DNA from 2 places in the Mesorhizobium sp. M0217 genome. Region 2 is predicted to be linked to the other one. Evidence: predicted binding sites of a transcription regulator. Region 2 holds the regulator's gene; the other holds the start of a gene.
What was found. The regulator LexA, encoded in region 2, represses DNA repair genes until DNA is damaged. The targets are predictions, from matches to a motif close to TGTTCNNNNTGTGTTCNG.
Positions count from the first base shown of each region.

Region 1: the regulator LexA is predicted to act here: its motif matches at 4,116-4,133, upstream of NKJ18_RS31915 (DUF3072 domain-containing protein).

Region 1 covers NZ_JAMYSN010000046.1:613-8,082, forward strand. Annotated here, with positions in the region: gene NKJ18_RS31890 (patatin-like phospholipase domain-containing protein) at 1-231, opposite strand, end outside; gene NKJ18_RS31895 (Crp/Fnr family transcriptional regulator) at 715-1,461, shown strand; gene NKJ18_RS31900 (DUF982 domain-containing protein) at 2,329-2,571, opposite strand; gene NKJ18_RS31905 (hypothetical protein) at 2,571-2,801, opposite strand; gene NKJ18_RS31910 (NADP-dependent oxidoreductase) at 3,007-3,924, opposite strand; gene NKJ18_RS31915 (DUF3072 domain-containing protein) at 4,168-4,377, shown strand; gene NKJ18_RS31920 (nuclear transport factor 2 family protein) at 4,468-4,632, opposite strand; gene NKJ18_RS31925 (hypothetical protein) at 6,262-6,507, shown strand; gene NKJ18_RS31930 (VanZ family protein) at 7,242-7,470, shown strand, end outside.
Region 2 covers NZ_JAMYSN010000005.1:167,709-175,178, reverse strand. Annotated here, with positions in the region: gene NKJ18_RS11765 (ComEC/Rec2 family competence protein) at 1-1,974, shown strand, start outside; gene lexA (transcriptional repressor LexA) at 1,968-2,750, opposite strand; gene NKJ18_RS11755 (GntR family transcriptional regulator) at 2,956-3,720, opposite strand; gene kynU (kynureninase) at 3,888-5,135, shown strand; gene kynA (tryptophan 2,3-dioxygenase) at 5,240-6,076, opposite strand; gene NKJ18_RS11740 (AMP-binding protein) at 6,073-7,470, opposite strand, start outside.

The sequences.
Region 1 (7,470 bases), on a different contig from region 2:
GTCGACGCGTAGTAGACGGTCTCGTCCTACCAGCAGCCCAGCTTGGCCCAGTGCATTCTGGCTTTGCAGGCGCATGGCGGCAGAAATGATCTCGCGCCAGTGCCTGATACCGCCCTTGGCGATTTGGCCCTTGGTGAAGGCGAACTCCAATTCAACGCAGCCGAGAGACAGGATGTCGATTTGATGTCGGTCAATTGCGTAGCAGGCCATGGCATCGACCAACGCTGTCATATAACTGGCATAGTAGGATCGGCGCCTCGGAGGTGCCGGGCCACATCCCACCCGCTTGGGCCGTCCCCAAGTCTGATATCTGTCAGGAGAGCCACAACTCGCTCCGGCTCACGATCGAAAGTCGCAATCGCTTGAAGGCCCTTTTAAGCCGGCGACCACCTCGAACCCGGCCTCCCGGAGAGAGTTCTCGACGTCTCCACGATCAGCACGGAACCCGATGACATTGAAAGCCTGCTTCGTGCGCCCCAACAGTTGAACGGCTGCGAACTCTTAAGGTTCCTGGCGCGCAATAGCACTCGTTAATCCGGTGGAAAGCAGGTTGTGATCCAGCCGTTTCGAACAGGTTGCGGCAGGCGAAAAGGATTGAGGACAGCTGAACTTTGCGCGCATCATCGACGCACTGACCATTGGCCTTCGTCTCCTCTAGGCAGCGGGAACATTAGCGCCAACTAAAAGTTGGGAGCAAACACGAACAGGTTCTTGATGGCACATGATCATTCTTTCAAAATGTTGATCCGCAAGCTCCAAGCCATCTCGGAACTCGCAGAATCAGACATTGCGACCTTGGGGAACATCTCGATTCAGGAGAAGAGATATCAGGCCAACGAAGACATTCTGCGCGAGGGCGATAAGCCGAGCCTTTCGTTCGTCGTTCTTGAAGGCTTAATAGGGTCGATCAAACTAACCGGGGAGGGGAAGCGTCAAATCTCCTCCTTTTTTGTTCCGGGCGACATTCCCGACCTGCATGGTTTGCATTTGTCGGTCATGGATTGCACTTTCACCCCTCTCATGCCCGCTAGGGTGGGCTTCATGCGGCACGACGAACTTCGCGCCGTTTGCGACCAGCACTCTTCGATAACGAGAGTGTTTTGGCGCTCGACGGTGATCGATGCGGCGATCTATCGAGAGTGGGTCACCAACGTCGGTAGGCGCGACGCCTACTCGCGTATGGCTCACATTCTTTGCGAACTCATTGTTCGCCTTCGCTCGGTAGGCCGCATTGAAGATCATGTGGCCTATCTCCCCATAACGCAGGCTGCACTTGGCGACGCACTTGGCCTCTCTACCGTGCACGTGAACCGAGTGCTTCAGGACCTTAGACGCGACGGTCTGATATCCACCGTTGGCTCGCGTTTTCATGCGACCGACTGGGCAGGGCTCGTTCGCGCCGCAGATTTTGACTCTACCTATCTTCATCAAAGGGCTGCGCAGACGGGTGCCGGTTTCTGATCCTGCTGGGTCGCTCATGATCCGTTGAGCCCTCGCGATCCTCAAAACCGAATCTCCTGTAGAACCCGCACTCCAACAGGAATGTCGATCACCGCTTGAGAACTGGACCGCAGACTTACCTAGCGACGGCATGGCTTCTCAAAGATACGACCTCAGGAGGGACTCGACGAAACCTGAGCGGTGTTTGACGCGTTCACTGGCCAACCAGCCGATGCGTGGGGCGCTCCGGCTAAATATCTGGACGGGGAATATTCCCGCGATCTTGTAAGCCTTCTGACCGCGTCGACCTGAAGCGAAGTTTCGCCGGGGGGTAATCTCTAAAGTGCGACTGCCATGGAACACGTGCCGAGCGCCGGAGAGTGTCCAATTCCCCGGTCTGTGCATCCCGGGCACAAGCTCAGCCATAGTGGAGACGCGGCTTTGGCAACGTTCCTATAAATTGAACCCCAATTCGGTCGTTCCTGCGCCACCGCAGGACTGCCTGGTAGGCAACGCCGTCGGTCGGCCCGTAAACCACGAACCGCTCAGGGACACGCGATTCCACCGGGATTTGAGCTCAGCTCTGCCACTGTTTTGGTTCCGAATGGTGCAACTGATCTCGGAGTTTGTAATTCCGCTGATGATTGAGGCGCCTTTCAGCACCCGCTGCCTCCGTTCGCGGCGATGCTCTTCATCAACCATGTGACCTCCATCGGTCACCCGCGGCCCTATATGGTACGCGCACCGGCGAATAAACTGTCCATCTAGGTCGTCGCTCGTTAGTGTCTCACTTTAAAGTTTGACGACGGAGACGGACAGCATAAATGCCCGTTGCGCCGGTGAATTCGCAACGCGAACAGACCCGAATGGGCTCGTCGTATAGCGTTGTTAATCCGGCAGCAGCATCTCCTCTTCATCGGCCGCGGCTTCGAACAGGAGCCGGAAGTCATTACCCGCCATTTTGCCATCCATCGCAGATAGGCAAGCCTCGGCCGCCAGTCGCCACTTGGGGCCACGATTGGACCACTTTAGAAGCTCCTCCGCGGCGGCATCAACTCGGTTGACACCAAGGCGAAGCCCCGGGCGCTCAGTCTTCACATAAACCGGAGGGTTGAACCAACGGTGGGGCATCACGCCTCTCGAACGTCAAAGGCGATGAACAGTCCCCAAACGGAGGCTGATTTGACGATCATTTCGACTAACTGGCAGTCAGTTTCGAGAAGATCGCCGCCGCGCTGACGGACCGCTACAATGGTCGCTTTGACGGAAATAATGTCGCCGGGTTGAGAGCCCAACAGGACCTCGCGGACCAGCTCCTTGGCCGTTTGCTGCGTAGGCCGAACAGGTGCTTGAATGTCCATCCCATCCTCCCAGAGAGATAGAACCTCAATCAGCAATTCTGTGGGTCACTTTCCGAAAAAGGCAAGAGTCGGAAACGTACAAAGTAGGTTCCCGCAAACACCGCCCTACGATGGCTAAATCCCGCGACAGGCGCTGATTTGCACCTCACCGTGTCAGCTGCCGACGCGACCATAAGGAGCGAGGGCCCGCCTCTCTCCCAAGTTCTCACGGACGAACGCGAACAACGGTCTTGCCCGCGCGTCGGTCCGTTGAGTTGAAGGTGCCGATGGCATCATCCAAGCTCGAAACCTTGCCGATGTTCGTCCGCAGTCGTCCATCGCGGATCCGCTGCACTATCTCAGAAAGCTGGGCTCGATCAGCCTCGACGACGAAGTCAACCGCCAGGCCGTCTGCAGGTCGAATATCCGTTGGTCCGACGACTGTGACAAGGATACCTCCGGCCCGGACGAGCGTTGCGGATCGCTTCTGGACATCGCCGCCGATGACATCGAACACCAGATCGACGCCGCCGACATCTTCAAGGGTGTCTTTTGCGAGGTCGAGGAATTCATTTGCACCGAAGTCGAGCGCTTTCTGGCGGTCGGCGGCCCGCCCGGTGCCGATCACATAGGCTCCGGCCTCCCTGGCAAGCTGCGCCACCATCGAACCGACGGCACCGGCAGCGCCATGCGCGAGAACGCTCTGCCCGGCCTTGATGCGGCCATGCTGGAACAGCCCCTGCCATGCGGTTAGGCCGGAGATCGGCAGGCTAGCGCCCACCGTAAAGTCGACATCGCCGGGCAGCGGCGCGAGGTTACGGGCCTCCATGGCAACATACTCGGCGAGGGTGCCGTCGCGATGCCAGTCCGCGAGGCCGAACACCCGCTGACCTATAGAAAGCCCCGTAGTGCCGTAGCCGAGCGCAGTGACCACACCAGCCAGTTCGTGGCCGAGGATCGAAGAGGTCCGGTCACGGAAGGCTCGGTCGGCCCACGTCGAGGGCCACTCCAGTTCGGTGTTGACGAATCCTGCCGCATGAACCTGTACGACCACGTCGTTAATTGCCGCCCGAGGCTCGGGCAACTCCACCAACTTCATCCCGGCCGTTCCTGCAGTCTGGTCCGTCGCTACGATTGCTTTCATGGGGCGTCTCCTCACCGTTGGGGTAAATTGCGGGCGCGGAGGATCTTTCGATGTCTCGCGCAGAGTTGGCGTTGAGTTCATCGTTGGCGACCGCGAGCGGAAGCTAAGCAATCTCGTCGGATTCTTCCAGCACGGGTAAACTTGCGTTCGTGAACACCCCTGCCATCGCAATCTCAGACACTTCAAGCATGTGGAACAAAAGCAGATCAAATACGTTGTGCCGTTCCCAACATGGAGAGCGTCATGCAAACTACACCCCGAGCCAAAGGCGAAGCTATCAGCAAGGATCCTGACGAATGGACGACGGGAGACGAGCCAATGACTCCGTCGCAAGCTTCCTACTTGAAAACATTATGTGAGCAGGCGGGCGACGACAGAAGCTACGCCGAAGATCTAAGCAAAGCCGAGGCCTCGAAGCGAATCGACGCGCTAAGGACTGAGCTCAAGCTCTGAAGGCGCTGGGAGACCTACGACAGGTTGGTCAGTTTTGCGGTATTTGGCCTCTGATCTGGACGGTCGTATTAGTGAAGGTGGTAGAGTTTGCTAAGGATCTTCAATTCTCCTGCGACTCTTGAGCAGAGAAAGATAGTCGGTGAACCTTGTGGTTCCAAATTCGTCCTCGACCTTCGCAGTGGCTGCATCGCCCGTAATGTCGAGCGATGCGACTGCCCAGTTGGGGCTGGTGTTCGGCGGCAAGGCCGCACTCATCACCTCGCCGACATAGGCATCGACACTCAGCCATGGAGCTCGAAGAGATCGCGGCTATCTACCCGCTCTATCAGCAAACCGGGTATGGGCGGAAAGTGGGCGTAGGCCGACCATGTGGTTGTCGACGCCGAGATGCGCAGTGCTGGTATCGGCGCCAAACTGATGGGGCGGATCGAGAAGGAAGCAGCGCGTTTCGGCTGCGACATCACCCGCATCTCGATACGAGCGCACACACAAATTCTACAGCCTAAACGGGTTAGGCCGATGATGCGCTCGTTCTGGTCAGCCACTGAGTGCGTGGGTCGAGGCAGAGTTCCCACAATATGCTGCGCACAAAGTAGCGACAGAGCGGGCCTAGAAGCGACATAGCGCCGGGTGTGAACGCGAACGCAGCCGGCGCCCGAATGCGTTCAGCGAGCGCCGTCGCGTCCACCTTGCCTTTCTTTGACGGCCCTGTGTTCAGCTTCCCACGGCAACGCGTGGAAGTCGGGCTGGTGCCCCGCTTCACGGTAGCCAGCCTGAGTGAGTAACTTGCTTTGTCCCGCTCCACGACGCAAACAAACGGCGGATTCCCCAAGCACCTATAAACGCCTACAGCTTTTTCCATGCGACAGGTGTGCTGCGGGTGCTCGAAGATGTCGTCCTTCATTGCGATGACAGAACAGGGAGCGAGGACAACTCTTTTTTTGATTGCAGAGAGAGTCTGAGCGGGCTTACTAGTGAGGGGTTTGCCATCGCTTTGAGGGAGGCTGCGATGGTTGCAACGCCCATAGATATCGCTCAAGCGGCCACTACGGCCACCTTGCTGATGCGCCTTCGTCAACGTCATCGCGATGACGTGGCGCGAGGCTGGGAAGATGCCGACCCTTCTACTGTTGCCGTCTCCCGTACGCCTGAGTGTCAATGGCGCGATTTAGCCAAGGCCCTGGTGCACGATTGGTTCGAGCTGATAAATCGTCAGCAAGTAGCCGCTGCCCGCCAGCGGCCCAGCAGCCGTCTGCGGGACTTTGCAGCGGGCGCGCTGGGCCTGACCGGTGGGGCGGTGTGGTATCCGCCGGCTGGCGAACATATGCGCCTCCTCCCAACGCCAGCGAAACATCCAAACGAACGAGGCGATCTAACAGCGATCTCACCGTCCAGCCAACACATAGGCCTATAGCAAAGGCTTATAATCGCTGAGAGAACGAAAATGGCCGACGCCATGGTTGGGGAACCCGGGTGGGTAGGCGCCGGCCACAAGCGGAACAGGCCCGCCGCGCCACACACATGGCTGATTTGTCATCACGTGGTTATGGTGTGATCGCGTAGGGCTAGACCAGCGGAACTTAGTAAACGCCGCTTATTAAGCGATCCTCGACGCGATCGTTCATCGCCACGACGACCTGGGAAACTTGACGATTGCAGCCCTCTGCCATGTCGAGCTCAAGTCATGAACATCGGCCCTCCGATCATGAGCAGGCATGCGCCCATCCTACCATATCGCGCTGCCGGTATCGCAAGGCGCCGGCAGCAAGGGGGAGGCGACCAGAGCCGATGTGAAGGGACTAGGCAGCTAATATTCGCTTGCGCTAATTTAAATGTGCCGTAACGTCAGGCTCAGCCTTTTGCGGAGGCGCAACGGTGGGGAGTATGATGAGAGTTGCTGTGTTTTGTGCGGCGATCGTGATCGCTGGGACTGGTGTCGCTGTTGCCAAGGAGAAGAAGGTGGTGGTGAGTGACGCCACGGACCTTTGCTCTACGAAGCACTCGGCCAAGAAGCAGGTGCTCGAGCTGGACTGCAGGCCGACCGGAACCGCCAAATTGCCGGCCGGTGGAACGCCGGAAAAGCCGCGCCTCGGATACGACACCGATCCGTGGCTGGTTAAAGGCCTTTAGACACTAGGCGACGGCAACACAGCGCGGCTAAGGGGATGTGCGCTGGCGGTGAAGCCTTCTTTGTTCTCTCATCGGTGGAACATTGTCGCCTGAAAACGCTTCGGACGGTGCACTGCCCCATCAGTGCAACGTTCCCTTCCTTGTTTGCACTGGCCGGCTGCCGAAAGGTGGCCGGCTTTTTTGTATATAAGCGCGACCTGATGTTTGGGGCTTGTTGATTGGACAGCAGCGAGTGGCCGCTGCTGGCTTAGCGTCCAGGATTGGAATCTGTAAAGGCGAGATCACCAAGGCAGGGATGACCAGACTAAATAACGGTTTCGTCTGTTAGCCGCCACGCCGACGATAATTGAATTCAGAAGGGAGTCGGCCCGGCTGCCCAACATCAGGGTGCAAAAGACAGCCGGGCCAAGGCTGGAAAGAGTTCCGCTCCAGCCCAGCCGTGCCCGGCACGATACGCATCGCACCTGGGCGCAAGCGGTACCAATGGCTCGCCTATTCCGCCGCGCCTTTTCGGCAGGAAACCCTCGGCCTCATCACAATGGAGGGCGACATTCGCAGCGCCCTATGGAACCATCCAGAGTGACATAGGCTGTTTCATGGAACTTCCTGATGACATCAGGAGGCCTGTTAAGCATGCCAGTTGTTCGCGCTCATAGCTCAGATGCAGGTTGGAGCCCTTCCTAGTGCACCAGTATGAGAAGCGAGAACTAGGAACCGGGAGTGCTGCGAATAGATTGCCGCAGTCCAGCTTTCATCAGAGCATGGCAAGGGCTGCCTTTCTCTCCACGTTGGCAGTCGTCCTGCTGCTCGCGCTATTGCCAGACCACCTGCTGCACGCCCTCGGATTGGCCTTTACGTCTCATCACGACAAGCTCAACCACGCCGCCGCGTTCGCCACCTTGTCAGCTTTGGGTAGCCTCGGCTGGCCCCAACAGGTGGTCCGGCTGGCGGTTCTACTTGCTT
Region 2 (7,470 bases):
GAGACCTGGCGCGCCGGAACGCAGATGCTCGGCTCCGAGATTCAGACACGGCTGACCGGCCGCGTCGTCAGTCTCGAACAGATGGAAAGCGGCCGCATCAGGCTGACGCTCGACGTGGTTTCGACCGCTTACCCCGAGCTGCGCTACGCCCCGGAGCGGGTCAGGCTCTCGGCGCGGACCGTTCCCGCCGATATGACCGCCGGCTCCCTGATCACCGGCTATGCCAGGCTGTTGCCGCCGACCGGTCCGGTGCGGCCGGAGAGCTACGATTTCTCCTTCGACAGCTATTTCACCGGTATCGGCGGCAGCGGCTTCTTTCTCGGCAATCCGAAAACCATTGCTACGCAGGGACCGCCGCCGCTGACCGCACGGCTCTCCTCGGCAATCGAGAACGCGCGCGAAAACATTGCCGACCATATCAGGGGCAAGATCGGCGGCGCCGAAGGCGAGATTGCCGCGGCGCTGATTGTCGGCGTGCGCGCCGGCATCCCGGACGAGGTCAACGAAGCGATGCGGCGCACCGGCATCTACCACATCATCTCCATCTCCGGCCTGCACATGGCGCTGGTTGCCGGCACCATCATGGCGTTGCTGCGTGGCGCCTTTGCGCTGTTTCCCGTTTTCTCTTCGCGCCGGCCGGTGAAGAAATATGCGGCCGCGGCAGCGCTTGTCTCGATCGCCGCCTATCTCGTTATTTCAGGCGTCGTGGTTGCCGCCGAGCGCAGCTTCATCATGCTGGCGGTCATGCTTGTCGCCGTGCTGTTTGATCGCGCCGCACTCACCATGCGCAATCTGGCGATCTCCGCCATTGCCGTCATCCTGGTGTCGCCGCACGAGGTGGTCGGTCCCAGCTTCCAGATGTCGTTTGCCGCCACCGCCGCCCTTGTCGGCGCCTATGCCGGCTGGGCCGATTACCGCGCCGACAAGGTGAGAACGCCGCCGGCAAAGCGCTCCTTCGTCGGCTTCCTGTCGCGAAAATTCGCGCTGGCCATGGGCGGCCTCGCAATGACCTCGATCATCGCCGGCAGTGCAACCTTGCTGTTCGCCATCTGGCATTTTCAGCGTGTGTCGCCGCTCAGCCTGATCGCCAATCTGGCCGTGATGCCGATTGTTTCGTTGATCGTCATGCCCTTTGCCGTGCTCAGCGCACTGGCGATGCCGTTCGGCGCCGACGGGCCGTTCCTCTATGTGATGGGCAAAGGTCTGATGGCGATGATCGCTATATCGGCCTGGATTTCCGAGCGCTCGCCGGTCGACGCCGTCGGGCTGATCTCCATCCGCTCGGTGCTGTTGGTGGCGGTCGCCCTCGTCATCGCCACCATGGCCACCACCTGGCTCAGGTTGGCGGCCGTGCCTTTCGCGCTGGCCGGCCTGTTGACGGTGCCGCAGGTGCTTACGCCAGACGTGCTCATATCCGAGGATGCGCATCTGGTGGCCATGCCGATCGGTGGCGGCGAACTCGCCCTCAACCGCGAACGCTCCAACGAATTCACCACGGACAATTGGAAACGGGCGCTGTGGGCCGAAACCATTATCCCACCTGAGATTTTCGAGGCAACAGATACGCGGTTCGATCTCGATCCGCTCGATCTGCCGCCCGGCTCGCCCTTCTATTGCACCGGCGATCTCTGTATCGCCCGGCACCCTTCCGGAGCCATTGTAGCGCTTGCGAAAGACCGCAAGACGGCGCGGCCGGCCTGTGCCTTCGCGAGCCTGATCGTCATCGATGACGCCACCGCCTACAATCCGTGCCGCGACCCGCTGGTGCTGGTCGTGACGAAGAAACAGCTGGCCCGCGACGGCAGCGCCGCCGTCTTCTTCGATCCGCAATCGGCAGCTGCAGCGCCAACCATCCGCTTCGCCGTCGACAAGCCGTATCGCCCCTGGCACGAGCAACGCCGCTTCTCCCGCGAAGCGCGCGGCCTGCCGCCTTACAACCAGCGTGAAAAGTACAAACCCAAGCCGGCTCAGTAGCGCCGGATCAATCCGACAAGCTTGCCCTGCACCTTCACCCTGTCCGGTCCAAAAATGCGGGTCTCGTAGGCCGGGTTGGCGGCTTCCAGGGCGATCGAGGCGCCCTTGCGGCGGAAGCGTTTCAGGGTCGCTTCCTCATCGTCGACCAACGCCACCACGATCTCGCCGGGGCTGGCTGTGTCGGCATTGCGGATGATGACCGTGTCGCCATCGAAAATGCCGGCCTCGATCATCGAATCGCCCTTGACCTCGAGCGCGTAGTGTTCGCCGCCCATGATCATATCGGGCGGCACCGAGATCGAATGGGTCTGATGCTGGATGGCGTCGATCGGCACGCCGGCGGCGATGCGTCCCATAACCGGGATTGAAATCGCGGAAACGGCATCGTCATTGCCGGCCGACATCGAACGCGACGGCGAGCCCGGCTTGATCTGGCGGCCGAGACCGCCTTGGCCCAACGCGCCTTGTCCTTGGCCGCCTTGCCCTTGGCCGGTTTGACCAAGACTGCCCTGAATGATGCTCGGCGAAAACTTCCTCGCCGCATTGAGGCCTGGTGCGATCGAGTCGGGCAGCCGCAGCACTTCCAGCGCGCGCGCCCGGTTCGGCAGCCGGCGAATGAAACCGCGCTCCTCAAGCGCCGTGATCAGGCGGTGGATGCCGGACTTGGAGGCGAGGTCGAGCGCTTCCTTCATCTCGTCGAAGGACGGCGGGATTCCGCTCTCCTTCAGGCGTTCATGGATGAACATCAGAAGCTCATGTTGTTTGCGCGTCAGCATCGCGGCCCCCAAGGGTTCTGAAACCAGAATCAGAAAAAACAAACCCAGAACAAACACTATCTGTTCCAGTTGTGTTCCGCAACCTTTTAAAGTTTAATGAATGTGTTGACGTTTTGTTCAGCGTAACGTTCGGCGCTGCGAGCGCCGCCTGCGCCCAGTTGCCAGCAACGGGGTGAAACGAAGACAAAGTGCCCTGCGTCGTCGGCTACGATCGCCGCTTCCTTTTCGGACGGGGCTGCGCAGCATCCGCGCGGGGTTCTCTCTGGGCATAGACCCGCAGCGTGTAGCCGATGTGAGCGGTCATCAGAGTTTTCGCACGTTCGACGTCGCGATCGAGGGCCGCTTCCATCAGGGCGGTATGGTGTTCGATCGCCACGGCGTCGCGCAGGGCCGCCACGGCCTTCCGGTGTCCGTCCGTGCGGCCGGCGGCGGCGCGCAGCGTCGGGGCCAGACCCAGAAAGCGGTGATGGCGATGCAATTGGTCGGAAATCGTTGCATTGAAGCGCAGCAGCCAGCTGGATGTCGCGGCACTGAGCAGCGCCGCATGGAAGGCATCGTGTTTTTCGTACCACGCGTCGACCGCATCATCCGATGGATCGTCGAGAACAGACCCGCACCGTGAGAGACGATAGTGGGCGGCAACGACCGCGTCTTCCCACTCACGGTCGCCCTTCTCGATCGATTCCACCAGCAGGGGCAGTTCGACCACCAGCCGCGCACGCGCCAAATCCTCGAGCTCCGCCCGAGAGACGGGAGCGACCGCAAACCCGCGGTTGCTGATGGCGGTCACAAGCCGTTCCGCCTCCAGCCGCGACAGCGCCTCGCGCAACGGCGTCCAGCCGATGCCGTAGGTGTTGCGCAGCGTGCTCAGCTTCAACGGCGCGGCAGGCGCCAGCCGGGTCGCAAGAATATCGCGCCTGAGCAGGCGATAGGCCGCTTCCGTCTTCGAGGTCTGCTCGTCATCCAGCATCGTGATCCATCAGACATAAACGCTCGGCGGATCATTATATATCAAAGCCTTTCAATGGGTGAATTATATATAATGTTTGACAGTTCAAGGGCGACCACTCAAGATCGCCGGCATGTTTGGGCGGCAGGCTCCGCCGCGCGCGTTTGTCCATGGAGGGGCGCCGGATCATGAGCACGACACCCGATCTCGCTACAATAGAAGCAATGGATGCCGCCGATCCGCTGCGCTCCATGCGCGAACGCTTTGTCTTGCCGCAAGGCGTGATTTATCTCGACGGCAATTCCCTGGGCGCCGCGTCAGCGGTCGTCTTCAGCGAACTGCAGCAGGCCGCCACGCAGGAATGGGCGCACGACCTCATTCGCGCCTGGAACACCGCCGGCTGGTTCAACATGCCGGTGGAACTCGGAGATCAGCTCGGGCGACTGATCGGCGCGGCTGATGGGCAGACGGTGGTCTGCGACACAACCTCGATCAACATCTACAAGCTGCTGCACGCAGCGCTCGGCATGCGGCCGGATCGGTCGGTCATCGTTGCCGAGGGCGACAGTTTCCCGACCGACCTCTACATGGCCGAAGGCGTCGCCTCGACCCGGCCGGGAACGCGGCTGCGGCTGGAGGGAGTCGACGCGGCCGCAATCGAGGAGCTGATCGACGACAGCGTTGCCGTCATCCTGGTCAACCACGTCAACTACAAATCCGGCCAGTTGCGCGACATGGCGGCGCTGACGCGCAAGGCACATGACGCCGGCGCGCTGATCATCTGGGATCTCTGCCACACGGCCGGCGCCTTGCCGGTCGAACTTGACCGTGCCAATGCCGATTTCGCCGTCGGCTGCACCTACAAATACCTCAATGGCGGCCCGGGCTCGCCAGCCTTCATCTACGCGGCCGAGCGCCACCATGACGATGCCCACCAGCCGCTCAGCGGCTGGTGGGGCCATGCGCGGCCCTTTGCCTTCGAGCAGGGCTTTGCCGTCGGCAGCGGCATTCGCCGCTTCCTGTGCGGAACGCAGCCGGTGCTGTCGATGCGGGCGCTCAAGGGCGCGCTCGATATCTGGAACGACGTCGATATGGCGGCGGTGCGCAGAAAAAGCATCGCGCTAACCGACCTGTTTATCCAGCTCGTCGAAGCCAGATGCGGCGCCTACGGGCTTGAACTGGAAAGTCCTCGCGACGGCAGCCAGCGCGGCAGCCAGGTGTCGTTCCTCCATCCGCATGGCTATCAGGTGATGCGCGCGCTGATCGAGCGCGGCGTGATCGGCGATTTCCGGGCGCCGTCGACCATCCGTTTCGGCTTCACGCCGCTGTATGTCGGATATGGCGATGTCTGGCAGGCGGTCGAAGTCCTGGAGGATATTCTGCGCACCGGCGCCTGGCAGGACGCCCGCTTCGCGGTGAAGACCGCGGTCACCTGAGGAACTAGAGCAATTTCAGGAAAAGTGTGAAGCGGTTTTCCGTCCGAAATTGCGTCAATCAAAGAGCTAGAGCATTTCGCCGTTTCCGTTAAACGTGAAATGCTCTAGAGCCGGGTGCGGACCGTCCAGAGCTCCGGAAACAGCACGACCTCCAGCATCTTCTTCAGATAGGAGGCGCCTGAGGTGCCGCCGGTGCCGCGCTTCAAGCCGATGATGCGCTCGACCGTTGTGACGTGGTTGAAGCGCCAGCGGCGGAAGTAATCCTCGAAGTCGACCAGCTTCTCGGCCAGTTCGTAGAGCATCCAGTAGCGCTGCGGGTCGCGGTAGACGGTTTGCCAAGCAGCCAGCACGTCTTCGTTCTCACCGCGCGTCTCGCGCCAGTCCGTGCGCCCGGCATCGGCGCCGATGTCGAAGCCATTGCGCGCCAAAAGCAGAAGCGCCTCGTCGTACAGCGACGGCGTGGCCAGGATCGCTTCCAGCCTGTCCGTAAGATCGCGCCGGTGCTTGTGCGGCCCGAGCATGGCTAGGTTGCGGTTGCCGGCCATGAACTCGATGGCGCGGTACTGCCAGGACTGGAAGCCCGAGGATTGGCCGAGCGCGTCGCGAAACTCGGTGTATTCGCTGGGCGTCATCGTGCGCAGCACGTCCCAGGCATTGTTGAGCTGCTCGAAGATGCGCGCGACACGCGACAGCATCTTGAAACTCGGTTCGAGGCGGTCGGCGCGGATCGAGCGGATCGCGGCGCCGATCTCGTGGAGGGCCAGTTTCATCCACAATTCGGATGTCTGATGCTGGATGATGAACAGCATCTCGTCATGGGCCGAAGACAGCGGCGCCTGCGCATCGAGCACCTTGTCCAGCTGCAGATAGTCGCTGTAGGACATCCGCTCCTTGAACGACATCTGCGCGCCATCGGACGCCGGATCGTTCGGCTTAATCAATTGCTCTTCTCCGCGCGCAACCGGAAGCGCTGGATCTTGCCGGTCTGGGTTTTGGGCAAGGCGTCGATGAACTTCACCGAACGCGGATATTTGTAGGGCGCGATCGTTGCCTTGACGTGGTCCTGCAGGCGTTTGACGGTCAATGCGTCCGGCGAAACACCTTGCACAAGCACGATATGCGCCTCGACGATCTGGCCGCGTTCACCGTCCTCGGCGCCGGTCACCGCGCATTCGGCGACGTCGGGATGCGAGAGCAGCGCCGCTTCGACCTCGGGGCCGGCGATGTTGTAGCCGGCGCTGACGATCATGTCGTCGGAACGCGCGGCGAAGTGGAAGAAGCCATCCTCGTCCTGCGTGAACGTATCGCCGGTGAGATTCCAGCCGTCGCGGACATAGTCCTTTTGCCTGGCATCGGCCATGTAGCGGCAGCCGGTCGGGCCGCGCACCGCCAGCCGGCCAGCAGAGCCGCGCGGCAACTCCCGCATCTCGTCATCGACGATGCGTGCCAGATAGCCGCCGACTGGTTTGCCGGTGGAGGCCGGCTTCATGTCGTCGAAGCGGTTGGAGATGAAGATATGCAGCATCTCGGTGGCGCCGATCCCATCGAGGATCGGCTTGCCGGTCTTCTCAGTCCATTCCTCGAAGACAGGCGCCGGCAGCGTCTCGCCCGCCGAAACCGCGACGCGCAGCGAGGACAGGTCAGCGCCTTGATCCATGGCCTTGAGCATGGCCCGATAGGCGGTTGGAGCGGTGAAGGAAATGGTCGCTTTGTAGGTCTCGATGATGTGGATCATGTTGGGTGGCGTCGCCTGTTCCAGCAACGTCGCCGCGGCGCCGAAACGCAGCGGGAAGATGGCGAGCCCGCCAAGACCGAAGGTAAAGGCAAGGGGCGGGGAGCCGACGAAGATGTCGTCGGGCGTCACCTCCAGGATTTCGCGGGCATAGGCGTCGGCGACGATCAGCAGGTCGCGGTGGAAATGCATCGTCGCCTTCGGCACGCCGGTGGTGCCGGAGGTGAAGCCGAGCAGGGCGACATCGTCGCGGCCGGTGTTGACGGCAGTGAAGGTGACCGGCTTGTCGAGGGCGGCGCGGTCGAGTTCCGCGTCATGGTTGGCCGTGCCGTCGAAGCCAATGACTTGCTTGAGATACGCACTGCCCTTGGCGCAGGCGGTCATCTCGTCCATCAGCCTTGTATCGCAAAGCGCAACCGTGATTTCCGCCTTGTCGACGATCTTGGCGAGTTCGCCGGCGCGCAGCATCGGCATGGTGTTGACGACCACCGCGCCAACCTTGGTGGCGGCCAGCCAGCAGGCCACCATGGCCGGGTTGTTGGCCGAGCGGATCAGCACCCGGTTGCCCGGCTTGACGCCATAATTCTCGACCAGGGCATGGGC